2 regions of the Brevibacillus sp. BC25 genome follow, and region 1 is predicted to be linked to the other one. Evidence: riboswitches for the same ligand, from Rfam matches in the RefSeq annotation. Region 1 holds a riboswitch; the other holds the start of a gene.
The links. Region 1 has a riboswitch for cyclic di-AMP ahead of PMI05_RS28080 (CAP domain-containing protein). Riboswitches for the same ligand answer to the same signal wherever they lie in the genome.
Positions count from the first base shown of each region.

Region 1 (7,361 bases):
ATTCACTGGAGGCGGCGGGGAGCAAAACTGGATAAGCATGCTGGGCAATCTGCTCGTATTTTTTGCAGTCATCAGCGAAGCGCTCTTCACGATTTTTGCCAAAAGACTTTCTGGGAAAATTACGCCTTTCCAAATGACGGCCGCGTTAAATGTCATCAGCTTTGTCTTGTTTCTTCCGTTTGCGATCTGGGAAAGCTTGCGGTTTGATTGGAGTGCCGTACCTGCAAATGTGTGGTGGCTTCTTGTGTACTATGCGTTTACGGCAAGTATCTTATCCTTTTTTCTCTGGTACAAAGGAGTGGAGAAGGTGGAGGCTTCGAAAGCTGGCTTGTTCACTGGAATGATGCCGATAAGTGCTGCTCTCGTGGCTGTCTTTTTCTTGAACGAAGCATTTACTTGGATGCATGGAGTGGGGATGATTCTGGTGCTCGCCTCCATTTTTATTGGTACACAGCAGCCACGGCGTATGCGTTCGTCAATGGAAAGCTAATAGAAATAGCATGATAGAAAGGTCTCGGAAACCCTCACATTTACACGTTGTGAGTATCCGGGCCTTTTTTTTGTAAGAAAACAAAAAGCGCCTTGACTCGTGGCCAAGACGCTTTTGCAATAGTTGTAGTTACATTTATTTGGTTAAGGCATTTTCCAAATCTTTTACACCGCTGTAGACTAATTCGAACAAGTCAGCAATGTTTTCTTCTTCAATGCAAGAGAAAGCAATGCGCAAATCGGTTTGACCGAGAGCGATCGTACCGACGCCATACTGTTCCAACAAGTGCTGGCGCAATGTTTCCGCTTCGACAGTCTTTAGCTTGAGGCACATGAAGTAGCCGGAGTTGAATGGATAGTAGGTCCACACGTCATTGTATTTTCCAGTGTCGAGTACTTCCTTGGTGCGGTTGGCGCGACCTTTCATGATATCGAATTTCTCCTGCTTCTGTGCTTTGTACTCCGGTGCAGTGATTGCTTGCAGGACGAACGTTTGGGAAGGATGTGATCCGCTGGAAAGAGTCGCGCGGATGATTCCCATTGTCTTCTGCTCCAAAGCGCTGAGCAAGTCGCTGGATGGGGATGCATACGTAATGAAGCCAACGCGGAAGCCCCATACGTAATCCTCTTTGGTAGCACCATCTACTTTTACAGGCAGAATGCGAGGGTGAACATCGCACAGGCCAGCGAAGAGAGATTCGTGCATCGAATCCTCGAAGAACAAGCCGAAGTACGCGTCATCTGTCACCGCGACAATGTTGATTCCAGCTTCAGCGCCTTCTTTGAGTGCAGCGACGATTTCTTTTCCTTCCTCTGGACCTGGTGTATAGCCAGTTGGGTTATTCGGGAAGTTGAGTACAACGATGGCTTTGCCTTTGTCTTTTTGTGCGAGAATGGCATCACGCAAAGCAGAAGCATTAAATTTCATCTCGTCGTTATACAATGGGTAGTAGACCATTTCCGCACCACGGCGGATCGAAAAGGTAAGCTCGTAGTTTTCCCAGTTTTTATCTGGGATGATGACACTGTCGCCGCTATCAGCGAACAAGTCAGATACGATGCTCAGGCCATGCGTCAATGCGTTTGTAACAATGGGGTTACTAAAGGTATGGTTAGCCAGTGAAGGCTGTTCCTCGATCATTTTTTTACGCCATGCTGCACGCAGCTCAGGCTTTCCTGCTGGCGGTGCATATTCGTAAATATCTTTTGGCTGGTAAGCAGACAGATTATCCTGGATGACCTTAAGGTGCATCGGTTGACCGTTTTCCAGTGCAATCCCGATGGTTGCGTTGTACTTTTTCGCTTTTGCTTTTGCTTCTGCGGACTGGCTGAGAATCCCCTCTTTTGGGAAATAAATCAGCTTGGCGATATTGGACAGCATTTCATATACGTGTGGGTTTTCGCGTTGGATCGTTTCGTTCAGCGTTGATGCTAATGAATGCATGGTAGCCTCCCTTTTCATATACAAACATCTATCTTTACCAATAAAGATAGCGTATCTACATGCATTTGTCACCCTTGCCCAGCGGGATATTTCAGATTTTGCAAGGTTCCTTTTGACAGCGGCGAACTGATTTGCTACTTTGAAATCGAAAACTGAGTAATGCGGGAGGGAGAAGGAAATGGCTGAACGCATGATCGTTCGCCTGGGGGACCCTATCTTGCGTGAAACTTCAAAAAGAGTACCATCCATTACTCCACAGGTTGAAAAGATTTTGGATGATATGGCCCAAACGATTTACGCTGCGAAAGGTCGAGCAGGCTTGTCTGCGATCCAGATTGGCATCCCGAAGCGTTTAGTTGTGATGGATTGCGGCAGCGGCTTGATTGAACTGATCAATCCGGTGTTGATGGAAAAATCAGGTGAGCAGGTAGGGCAAGAAGCTTGTCTTTCGATACCAGGTGTTTTTGGAATCGTTCGTCGGGCGAATTATGTCAAAGTTCAGACGCTGAACCGCCAAGGAGAGACAAAGACAATCGAAGCCGAAGATTTCCTTGCTCGGTGTATTCAGCACGAGATGGACCATTTGGAAGGAATTTTGTTTATTGATCATACGGAAGAGCTCTACTCGGCAAAAACAGGAAAGAAACTGAATCACAAGGATCTGCACCGGATACAGGCTAAAAGTAGAAAAAAATGGTGGAAATAAACGGAGCTTAGACAACAAGGAGATTGACTCATGAAACGTTGGAATATTATGTTAACCGGCTTTGGAACAGTAGGACAGCACGTAGCCAGACTGCTGGAGCAGCGACGGGAACGGTACCGCGAGCTTTATCAAGCGGATGTCAGACTCGTGGGAGTCGTTCGCTCGGCTTCCGGTCTCTACGATGAGAACGGAATCGACTCAGGAAAATGGGAAGACTATGCTCATACAAAACAAGCAAGGAACCCATCATGGAACGCGCTGGAATTTATCAAATCAGTTCAAGCGGATGTGCTCATCGAGGCTGGTCCATCCGAAAAAGAGGGAGGACCCGGTCTTACTTTTATTCGTTATGCATTGGAAAATGCTATACATGCAATCGCGATTTCAAAAGGTGCGCTTGTTGTCGATTATGCTGGTTTAGCCGCTCTAGCCAAAAAACATGGCGTCGCGTTGAAAGTGAGTGGAGCAACAGCAGCAGCCCTGCCAACGATCGATCTATTGCAATATAACTTGGCAGGCTGTGAAGTGAAACGAGTCGAGGGCATTTTTACGGGAACGACTAACTTCGTGCTCACAAAAATGATGGAAGAGGGGCTTACCTGTGCGGAAGCAGTCGAGCTCGCTCAGAAGATGGGGATTGCCGAACCGGATCCTTCTTACGATATCGATGGTTGGGATACAGCGTCGAAGATTACGATCTTGGCAAACGCCGCTTTTGGCGCACAAGTAAATCTGACCGATATCGCACGCGCAAGTATTAGCGAAATAACCGCGTTACAAATCGAGACGTGGAAGAAGCATACGAAGATTCCCAAGCTGATCGGAAGCATCCAAAAGGAAGCGAATGGCACGCTTTCTGTAGCAGTGGAACTGTGTGCAGTAGATCTTACCCATCCATTTGCATCTGTATCAGGTACGACAAAAGCCATACGGGTAGAAACAGATGTCATGGGGGATTTATTGGTCGTTGGAGGAAAATCGGATCCTGTCGCGGCAGCAGCGGCTGCCTTAAAAGACCTTGAACATATCATTAGCAGATAGGTTCATTTGTATGTGCTTCCAGTGTTCCTTAGGAATGAGTCGTTTACAACCGCGAGCATACTAGGGATGCACCACAAAAAAACGGCAAGGGGGCCATACGGATGAACCAATCGTCTGATGTCAATGCCGAGCTGCAGCAAGTATCTGCTTACCCAACCAAGCAAAAAATGCATCAAAAGGACGTCGCTTTGGTAAATGAGCAGGATAGCTGCTGTTGTACCCCCAATAAGCAGGCATCCGAAGCACAGCAGGAATAATGCCTACACGAAAAAGCCGGGTCTCGATTAAGAGACACCGGCTTTTCGTTTCATGCAATGCGTTCTATCCGATAAATTCTTGTACCCAGTAGCCATTTGTGAAGCCTACACCAATTTTTGTGAACGCAGGGTTCATAATGTTTTGGCGGTGACCTTCACTATTCATCCATTGTTGCATAACTTCTTGTGGACTCTGTTGACCCATGGCGATATTCTCACCTGCAGTCGAGTACTGAATGCCATACTGCTTCATCATGTCAAATGGGGAACCGTACGTTGGGCTGTTGTGGTCAAAATAGTTGTTAGCAGACATATCTTGTGCTTTTGCCAACGCTACTTTGGACAGCGCTGCATCCATTTGAACAGGCTTGAGACCTGCTTTTGCACGTTCTTGGTTCACCAAATCCGCGACTTGTTTCGCAAAATCACCAGTTTTTCCTTGATCCGCTTGATTTACTGGAGCGGCAGGTTGAGTGACGTTATTGCTAGGTTGCGCTGGTGCAGCTTGAACTGGAGCTGGTTGGACAGGCGCTGGTTGTACCGGCTTTGCTGGTTGCATCGGTGTCATTGGCTGTTGTACTGGCATTGATTGTCCAGGGGCAAAGCCTTGTTTTTGTTGAAAGAAGTTCCAAAATTGCTGGGAATTTGGAGCTTTTTGGAATTGTGGCATATAATATTGGAATTGTCCGCCAGGAACAGGGCAATTAGAAGCAGCCGAAGCAGAAGTAGCGAAGCCTGTTAGAGCCAAGCCCAGACCAAGAGTCATCGCGATTGTAACAGAACCAAAACGTTTCATTAAACAAATCTCTCCTTTTTTTTGCCTACGAGGTTAGTTGTCGGATTCGGATTGAGGAAACAACCCTACGCCAGCTCGGCGATTCACCCCAATGTGGAATATCTCATCCACAAAAAAGTCCCCCGCACTTCCTTTTCAAGAGGAAGTCTCGGCTTATTTCGTTTGGCATGAACAACGATATCAGACAATCCCAATCGAAATAAAGGAGTAATATATGGCAAATAGCTAGAAGCGTTGATAAATTAGGCTCATTTCGATTCGTTTGATTGTTCCTTCCATGCGGTTAAGCCGCCTTCCAATGCATTTGCTTGAAAACCATGCTCACGAAGAAGAGCGGCAGCTTTTTGCGCTTTGTTACCTGTTGTACATACAGTAACAATCTGCACATTTTGCGCAAGTTTTTCGGTTTCTTCATCGAACGGCTTGTCCTGTTCTTTCATTAGAAGATAGGGGACGTTACGTGTCGAAGCGTTTTCATGAACGAGGCTGCCAGAAATAAATTTTTCGGCGTCGCGTACGTCCAATAAAAGTACGGGCATTTTCTTTTGAAATAATTCGGATAATTGAATGGTTGTCAAAGTATGCAATGAAATCCCTCCCAATGCTATTGTAACAGAGTATCGCCTTCCCAGTATAAGGGTGAACGGTTGCTTTTATTGGACAACCATGGTAGAATGAGGTTGCTACTTGAAAAATTGATACCTAATCATTCATCGAGGTGTATTTGTATGCTGATGGATAACATTTTTGAATCCCCGATTCACACTGGCGCGGTCATCGGAGCCGCAAGGATGGAAGAGAGGAAGGGCTTTCATTGTTTTAGGTTTTCAAAAGGTTTAGTTTTTAATTTTGCAGTTCCGTCCTATGACATTCGCATATTGGCTGAGTAGGTAAAATTCACATATCATGAAGGCGTATCATAGCACATGATTTGGTATTTCTTCATGATATGTGAGCTTTATTTGCTTCGGTAAATATATGACTAGCATATTCAAATTGAATTTTTGGAGGTTTTTTTAAATGCAAACGAACGGAACAGTAAAATGGTTTAACGCAGAAAAAGGTTTCGGTTTCATTCAAGTAGAAGGCGGAGACGATGTATTCGTACACTTCAGCGCAATCCAAGGTGACGGTTTCAAAACTTTGGACGAAGGTCAAAAAGTTCAATTCAACATCGTTCAAGGCAACCGTGGCCCACAAGCTGAGAACGTAGTAAAACTGTAAGTCTCCTTTTAAAAAGAAACTGTCCTTTCGAGGGCAGTTTTTTTGTCGTGGTCCTAAAAGTAAAAAGGCGTTGGGATAGTCCCCAGCGCCTTTTCCTGCATGCGAATGGATTAAAAAAGGAACTATGGCGTCCCACCATAATTCCTCATTTTCTTCGTGCAAAATAGTTAAATACAAGTTTCGATTTCGACAGTTTGGAATTGACTGTCAAGAACTGAAAGACCAACAACTTGACCTCCGCCGATGGTAGTACGGCCATAAGTGGTGAGAAGGACATTTCCGTTGTTTTCTGCGACAGTAAGGCGAACTTCATAGTGGAAAGATGCGGGGACCAGCGCATTGAAAGCAGTGCGAGTATTCGCAGGGATAAATTGGGTGATGTCAAGCAAGGTGCTAACTGGATTCGTTTGTGTAACTGCGTTACCCCAGTTCAATACTTGCACACGTACTTCAACCTCTTCTGTGTTCAGATTTACCAGGTCGAGGTGAGCGGTGAGAGCACGGGCGAGGTTGTTTTGCAAAATACCAGTCGTTCTCACAGTATTTCTTCTTGGGCGTTTGTGATTTCTTTTTTCCGTATTACCTTGATCGTCGTCGTATTCGATTTCAGACATCCATGTTCACTCCATTCTTGTGTAAACTAGTGGGACAATAATACGATATTGTTTCTTGCCTTGATTTGTAACGGCGAACGTAAGGGGACGAGTAACTATTTTTGATAGAGGATGGTGGAGGTTTTTGGGGGAAATGCCTGTATGCACACAACTAGACTATACGGCACGATTCGATTGGGGATACGAAGGGGTGGAACAGGTCGGGGCAGCATCGGATATGATCGTCATTATCGATGTGCTCTCCTTCAGTACGTGTGTCGATATCGTAACGGGACGTGGAGGTATCGTCTATCCTTATCAGGTAAAGGATGAGTCAGCCTTAGCATTCGCTAATCAAAAAACAGCGCTGCTCGCTGGAAAACGCGGAGAACCAATCTCCCTTTCACCCGCCTGTCTGAAAACAATTCCGGTGGGAAGTAGAATGGTGTTACCCTCGCCAAACGGATCCACCTGTACCGTGCTGGCAAAGAAAACAGGTGCGAAGGTAATCGCTGCATGCTTGCGAAATGCACCATCCGTCGCCAGATACATACAGCAGCAGAAAGGAATCGTAACGGTCATCGCTTGCGGTGAAAGGTGGGGGAATGGAGCATTGCGACCGGCTATTGAGGATATGATTGCGGCAGGTGCGCTGCTTCACGGATTGGAGGGATATCGATTGTCACCAGAGGCCGAAATGGCGGTGGCAGCCTTCCGATCGGCCCAAGATCATCTTCCCGCTTACTTGCAGAAATGTGCTTCCGGACAAGAACTGATCAGCATGGGGTACCCGGAAGATGTCGCACTCGCT
Region 1 is NZ_AKIX01000128.1:191,026-198,386, reverse strand. Features, by position in the region: gene PMI05_RS28100 (DMT family transporter) at 1-490, shown strand, start outside; gene PMI05_RS28095 (aminotransferase class I/II-fold pyridoxal phosphate-dependent enzyme) at 626-1,933, opposite strand; gene def (peptide deformylase) at 2,112-2,639, shown strand; gene PMI05_RS28085 (homoserine dehydrogenase) at 2,670-3,680, shown strand; gene PMI05_RS31210 (hypothetical protein) at 3,782-3,937, shown strand; gene PMI05_RS28080 (CAP domain-containing protein) at 4,002-4,733, opposite strand; cyclic di-AMP (ydaO/yuaA leader) riboswitch at 4,741-4,897, opposite strand; gene PMI05_RS28075 (rhodanese-like domain-containing protein) at 4,982-5,320, opposite strand; gene PMI05_RS28070 (cold-shock protein) at 5,754-5,957, shown strand; gene PMI05_RS28065 (hypothetical protein) at 6,125-6,571, opposite strand; gene PMI05_RS28060 (2-phosphosulfolactate phosphatase) at 6,705-7,361, shown strand, end outside.

Region 2 (7,361 bases), on a different contig from region 1:
TCGAAAGTAATGAACAGATGATCCGCGGTTAACGTACGCAGGTCCTCTACAGAGAGATTGAACATGCCCGGCCTATTCGCTTTTGAAGCTACACCTACGGCGGAGTGGGAGCGCAAGCCAACATCGCCATAGAGAACAGTCGAAACAAAGCCTTGCCCTTCTCCCGCATATTGGATGATGTGGTCCGCCGAGATACGCAAAAAAGCGACCGTTGCACCTTTCATAACCTGACTCAGCGTATGACTCGTGCTCCGTGCTTTGAAATCATACTTTGCGATAGCATCGTCGGCCAACTCCGTCCGACCGAAATAATCGGCGACGGTACGCAGCAGCGTACGCCAATTACTTGTCTGCTCACGCAGGATACACGTGTTGGATATGCGTCGGCACTGAGAATATTGCAGTTGCTCGTAACGATCTATAAGCAATATCAAATCCGGCTTATAACCGGAAAGCGCGTCAAAGTTGCCGCCGTTCTCGTCGAACGTCGGAATATGGTCTAAGCCTAGATAGTCTTGTTTTCCCCATTTCGCATGCCAATACTGGGCGATAGGCTGCATATCCAGCGAGACTATGAAATCCTCCAAATACGGCGCTACTACTCTAAGCTGTCCCTTGCGGCTGCGACGGTATTGTCCGGGCGATATGCCTACCGTCTGCTTGAAACGACGATTGAAATAATATTCATTGTTGAAACCTGCATTCAGCGCAATATCGAGCAGCTTGTCATCGGCGCTTGCCAGCCACTTCTTGGCTTGATTAATCCGTACTTCATTCAAGTACTGAAGCGGTACTTGACCCGTAGCCTCTTTGAACAGACGGGTATACTTCCAGCGATCAATGCCTGCGAGGGAGGACAGCTCCTCCAAGTTCAGAAGCTCACGGTAATACTGATGAATATGCCGTATGCTAAGCTCTACCCCATTCCGCTCGATATCCGTTCCCTTATCCTCGGCTGCAGGTGCATTTTGGCGGAATAGAAAGAGCAGCAGCTCTTGAAATCTCACAAATCGTTGGAACAGCTCGAGCTCGTCGCTCGCCCCGCGGAGTCCATATAACTCATCAAGCAGCTCCATCGTCTTCGCGAAGGGTGCGCAGGCAAGCTCTTGCTTATCCGGCAGCAAGCTCGAAGCTGCTTCATAGCCGCTCGTTACGAAGCACACTCGGTAATAGCTGCAGCTCATAACCTCTTGATCAACATATAAAGATCTTCCTGGCCCCTGCAAATAGCATTTTCCTTGTCCCGTCCCGCTCATTATAATGAGCAGTTCAAAGCTTTCCTTATCGTTTCTATCGCTGCTGTCCAAATCACTCATTTCTGCTTGCTCGCCCGCAACGACTAAGCGGATCGATCGCAGCGCATATTGGACTAAAGGAGCAGTCCCAGCTTGTTTGCGCTGTTCAATATCCATCGTTACTATCAACCGCCTTTTAATTGATATTCATTCTCAATGAATATAGTGTAAATCAAATCGAGCCACCCATCAACCTTCGTTGAAAAGTGGCTCTTTCTCAATTATGGCGATGAGTCCCGCCAATGAACTTAATCACTCTTATTTCCTGCTAAGAAGCCAGTAATCGAAGTAAATCATCCATCTTCAACCCGTTTGCCGTAATGGCTCCCGTCTGCCAATACGATCTCTCTACGGGATATACATGGCCGTTCTTAAATGCAGGAACGGTCTGCCATAACGGATCTGCCTTCATTTCCTCAAGCGCTTTCGTGTTGCTCTCATCCTCCCACGTCCCGTTGGACGGAAGCAAAATAATATGGTCCGCGTCAAGCTCTGGAATGACCTCCTTCGACAAGACGATATTGCCCTCCGTCATCGCCTCGGCGAACCCCGGCGCCTTCAGCCCAAGATCCTCATACAAGATTTGTCCGACAAACGTGTTATGAATACCGAAAATATTAATCGATTTATCTACGACGTTCATCCGCAGAACAACAAGCTTCTCATCGCCGATCGCCGCGTTCAGCTTCGCCTTCACATCGACAATACGGGCTTCGTAATCGGCAAGAACCTGCTCCGCCTTGTCGCTGAGACCAAGCAATTCGGCGATTAAGGTAATGTTTTGCGCGAATCCGCAAGTACGTCGTCCGGCAAGCGGAACGTCGGCGCAACCTTGGAATAGAGCGCGTATTGTGCTACATCGACCTCTCCGGCGCCGATGATCAAGTCCGGCTCGGACACAAGCATAGCTTCGATGCTGCCGGTCACATCGAACAACGGCACTTCCAGCTTCAAATAATCCTGCTTGCCCCACATCGGGTTATAATATTGCACAATAGGCGTTACCCCAAGCGCAACCAAATAATCTTCACGATAAAGAGCTGAGATTCGCTTTGGATTTGTCGGAATCTCTACCTCTCCGAAGCCATCGGTTACGACGCGCGTTTCCGTCTGAGGCGGAGCTTCGCTTGGCGCTGCCGTTGCCTGTGCAGGCTGATCGGTAGTCACCGTGGCCACAGCTTGATCGCCTGTCGAGCCGCAACCTGTCACCGTAATCATTGCTGCCGTTATAAGCGATATCCATCCTGTTTTCATAAATCCCGATCTTGCCATGATTAAATTCACTCCAAAAAGTTTTATGTTTTGTAGCAAAACAATTCGTTGATTTATAGTGATAATCATTATCATCTCACTTGAGTAAATTTTACCCCAAATTGGATTGCATGCTCAATACACATTCTCTACGACCAGCTTTATACAAACTCGTCACTTCCTGACTAACGAAAAACAATAAAAAAAGGAGCCTCGCATAAGAGGCCCTATCCACCTGCACTGTCTATGAGGTATGCTGAATCAACTCGGGAAGAATTCGGAGCAGCCGCCGATCATATGCGCATCCCTTTTTCTGACTCATCTTTAACGTCAGACCCCACTTAAGCGATTGAGCAGCTAGGATTTGCGAACAGGTAAATATGCTTTTGGAATTTTACAGGCGACACTGTAAGCGGGATTGAACACGTTGGCCACCTTATATTCGACGACTTGGCCGAGCAGCAGGCTTGCTTCATTTACCGAGAGCCCATAGTCTTCGACTAGCAAGGAGAGCATTTCAGTAGTTGCATGCTGAAGCGCTTGTTCGAGCGGTCTGGCGTTGCCGATGCAAGACAAGTGAGTGTCGGACTCCAGCCTCTCAATAAAACAAGAGATATTCTTATTAATCCTACCAAATTTTACGGGTTTCTTTCACCAGTGAATCTCTGTTATTCTAGGTCATGCCAAACAAAACAGCCGAAACTTCCTCTCGAATGGAAGTGCGGGGGATCTTTTTTACTTGCAGATGAGAGATCTGCATGGGGTGAATCGCCAAAGTGCGTAGGGTTGTTTCCTCAATCCGAATCCGTCAACTAACCTCGTAGGCCAAAAAAAGGAGACGATGTGAATATGAAACGCCTTGGTACTATTGCAATCGCGACATTGGGATTGGGATTTGTTCTTTCCGGCTTTTCTAACACAGCTTCTGCCGCTACCACATGTCCGCAATACGGGTATCAACCATATATGCAACCTGTCCAACCGCAAATGCAAGCACCTTACGCAGCACCAGCGAATCAACAGCAGCCAGCTCAACAGCCAGTAAAACAAGCTAACCAACAAGTGGATGCTTCCTCTGTTGGGAAGCAAGTAACTGATTTGGTAAACCAAGAGCGTGCAAAAGCAGGTCTGAAGCCAGTGGAACTGGATGCTTCCCTGAACAAAGTTGCACAAGCAAAAGCGGCTGATATGTCCAACAACAACTACTTTGACCATACAAGCCCTACGTATGGCTCTCCATTTGACATGATGAAACAATTCGGAGTATCTTCTATGACCGCGGGTGAGAACATCGCCATGGGTCAACGCACCGCTGAGGAAGTCATGAACCAATGGATGAACAGTGAAGGACACCGTCAAAACATCATGAATCCTTCCTTCACCAAAATCGGTGTAGGCTTTGTGAATGGATACTGGGTACAAGAATTCATCGGATAATGAAATTGGATATAAATGCCGAGTCCTCTAGTGGGGACCCGGCTTTCTTGTTTTTTCCCAGCCTTGTCTGGAGTGGCCCTTGAACATCTATCTATCTCCGTGAAAAGCCAACAGCTTACCTTTTACTTCATTCTCTTCCGGGTTACATTCCTACTCGATTTGCTTAAGGGATTGTTCTCTTGGTTACGTGCCTGTTCCATCTTTTTATATGCCTGTAATGCTTCCTTATCCCCTTGGTTAATGGCCCCAGCCCAAGTAGCCAATGATATTCCAGCAACAATTACCGCACCTATCAATGTCCATGTGTATTTATTCATAACTAACCACCAAAAATTAATTTGTTTCGTTGCAGGAATATTCTACCAAAATTTCAAATCCCCATGAATTATGCAATAAAAAAATGGAGACATTGAAGCGTCTCCATTTTTTTATTGCCATCATTTCATCCATACGGCAACCTGACCTCAAAACACGTTCGAATAAAATCACTTTGGACTGAAATCGTTCCCCGATGCTTCTCGACGATATTTTTTGCAATAAACAGGCCGAGTCCTGTGCCTCCCCCTTGATGCGTTCGCGCTTTATCGCCCGTAAAAAACATTTCAAAAATATGCGGTAGCGCATCCTCAGGTATCTGGTTACCGTAATTCATGATTTGTACTACCACTTCATCGTCCTCACGATAAGCGTTCAAATCGATAAACTGGCCATCTCCTCCATAGCGTATCGCGTTGGTCAGGATATTCTCAAAGACGCGCGCCAAAAGCTCCCCATTTCCCACGATCACTAAATGAGCAGCAATCGTACACCGCGCGACCAGCTCATTTTTCTCAAAGGAAGGATACATCTCTTCATTTAACTGAACAAGCAATTCACTCAAATCAATAACCTTTTGCTCGAGGTTGACCATGCCGTAATTCATTCTCGTAATTTCGAAGAGCTCATCAATCAGCTTTTCCAATCGTTGCGACTTGGTAAAAGCAATCGTCGCATAATGCCGCATTTGTTCTTTTGGCATCTGCTCGTCTCGTAAAACTAAATCTAAATAACCCAGTACGGATGTCAGCGGTGTGCGTAAATCGTGCGCCAGATTCAAAACAAGCTGATCCTTGCTGCTTTCAGCGAAATCTCCTCTTTCTACCGCCTTTTGCAGCATTTCACTTGCCAGATTGATATCCTTGGCGATATCTGCGAACTCATCATTGGATGGAATATGGACATGCCGTGTAAAGTCTCCACTGGCGAGATAATGAATGCCCGTGGAAATCTCCCGAAAGTAGCCCGCATACCGTTTGGTCAGGAGATAGAAATACAAGATCGCAATGGGAGCAAAGACAAGCAAAAAGAAATTGATATCCCCCATCTCCCTGATGAAACGGCGAACCTGGGCGAGCGGATCTTCGTACTTAACCTCCATCCGATAGTAAAACTGGAGTACTTTATAGAGCAGAAAGGTTATGATACCGGCCAGAAGCATGCCAAGCCCAAGAAGCCCAAGCATTTTGGAACGAAAACTATGTCTCCTCTTCACCATGGAAAAAATGAACCACTCCCTATCCCAAATTTCGTCCAGAGATCAATCATGATAGACTCTTTTAATGCGTTCTCCCAAACGGCTTACCAGTTCGTTCGTAATGATTTTACATTGATGGGCCATTTCCTCGGCAGTGATACCCTCTTCTTGATCTCTGCCGATAAAGGTCACAACATCCCCTTTTTGCACCTCTTCCATATCTGTAATATCTACAATAAGCTGATCCATGCAGACAAACCCAATAATTGGTCTCCTTTTTCCTCTGATCAAGCAGGTAGCGCCCGATTGTGACAGCATGCGCGGAACCCCATCTGCATATCCGATGGATACGATGGCAATCTTGCTGTCTTTGGGCGCTGTGTGGGCGCGTCCATAGCCCACGGATTCTCCTTTTTCCACCTGTTTCACCTGTACAACTCTTGCTTTCAGTGATAACACAGGTCGTAGGTCGACGCTTGTTTTTACCTTATCTCCCTGCTTGCTCAACATCCCGTAGAGAGCGATCCCAATCCGAGCATAATCGTATTGCAGCTCCCCGTAATTCAGCACGCCATAACTGCTTTGAACGTGCAGCTTCTGTGGATCGATCCCCGTTTCTTTCAGCTGATCGATCACTTTCTGGAAACGGGCGATTTGATTTTTCGTGTAATCGATATCCGAAGCTTCCAAACTATCAGCCACACTCAGATGCGTAAAGGTACCGCATACCTGCAAATTTTTATAGCGATACATGGCCGCAATTTTTTCTGTGTGTTCCCAAGATTCCCCGAGTCTCCCCATCCCCGTGTCGATCTTGATATGAACAGGGATTTTCACGTTGTAGCCATTCAGTTTTTGGGCATATTCGTTATCTACTACGGTTTGCGTCAGTCTGAAACGGGCGATTTGGCGTATCCGTCGTTCATCGGTATAGCCAAGCACCAGAATCTCCCCTTTTACGCCCTTCTTCCTTAGCTCGATTCCTTCATCGATTGTGGCAACTGCGAAGTGATCAATCCCGAGCTTGTTTAAGAACCTCGCGACTTGCCATCCGCCGTGGCCATATGACTGCGCCTTGACGACTGCCATCATCGCACAATCCTTCGGGAGAACCCGCTGGATTTCCCTTACATTATGTTGGAGATGAGGAAGATAGATATCAGCCCATGCTCGTCCTGTTTGATCCGGTTTCCCACCTCGAAAGCGCTGGATCACCTTCATCGCCATCACAGAAAGAACAAACGATAGCACAGTGACCAGTGTAAAATGCACCAAGCTGTTTTCAACAAGCGGCCCTGTCAGTCCCGTCACTTTGGCCGCTCCGCGAATGAGCACAATACACAGCGGATGGATGACATAAACATACAGGCTCAGCTTTCGTAACGTTGGGCGATTTTTGCCTTTCCAGAACAACAGTAGTTGAAAGAGAAAATACATGCACGGTATCAAAAAAATATACATACTATCATGGCGTTGCAGCTGATAAGCGTGCAAAAGCAAGCCTTCTATTACCAGCATGCTTCCGAACACTCCAAGTCCGATGGCATACGGTGCGACCTTTTTCTTTTTCCGCCTGCGGGTATTGGCAATCATCCCTCCCATGACAATAAACACAGGGGCAAAAAATATACCGTTCCGCGTGTAATCAAACAGGGTAAACATCGATTGATAGATACTGTCCACATATGGATTCATCTGTGCAAATCCAAAGTAGCTGTCTCCCAATAACCCGATGCCATACAGCAGCAAAGTCACCCAAAACGTTTTCCATGCGGATAGTCTTGTATACAAAAAGGTACTGATACACACCCCCAGCATGATGCCAGGGAAATACCACAGATGATACAAGGTCCCGTTAAACAAGA
Region 2 is NZ_AKIX01000016.1:25,828-33,188, reverse strand. Features, by position in the region: gene PMI05_RS03565 (helix-turn-helix domain-containing protein) at 1-1,412, opposite strand, end outside; gene PMI05_RS31250 (ABC transporter substrate-binding protein) at 1,564-2,055, opposite strand; gene PMI05_RS31245 (hypothetical protein) at 2,064-2,567, opposite strand; gene PMI05_RS03555 (hypothetical protein) at 2,904-3,122, opposite strand; cyclic di-AMP (ydaO/yuaA leader) riboswitch at 3,231-3,388, shown strand; gene PMI05_RS03550 (CAP domain-containing protein) at 3,396-3,983, shown strand; gene PMI05_RS03545 (hypothetical protein) at 4,106-4,300, opposite strand; gene PMI05_RS03540 (cell wall metabolism sensor histidine kinase WalK) at 4,426-5,517, opposite strand; gene vanT (serine racemase VanT catalytic subunit) at 5,560-7,361, opposite strand, start outside.
Region 2: it holds a riboswitch for cyclic di-AMP, as region 1 does, so the genes downstream of both, PMI05_RS03550 (CAP domain-containing protein) here and PMI05_RS28080 (CAP domain-containing protein) in region 1, are expected to answer to the same signal.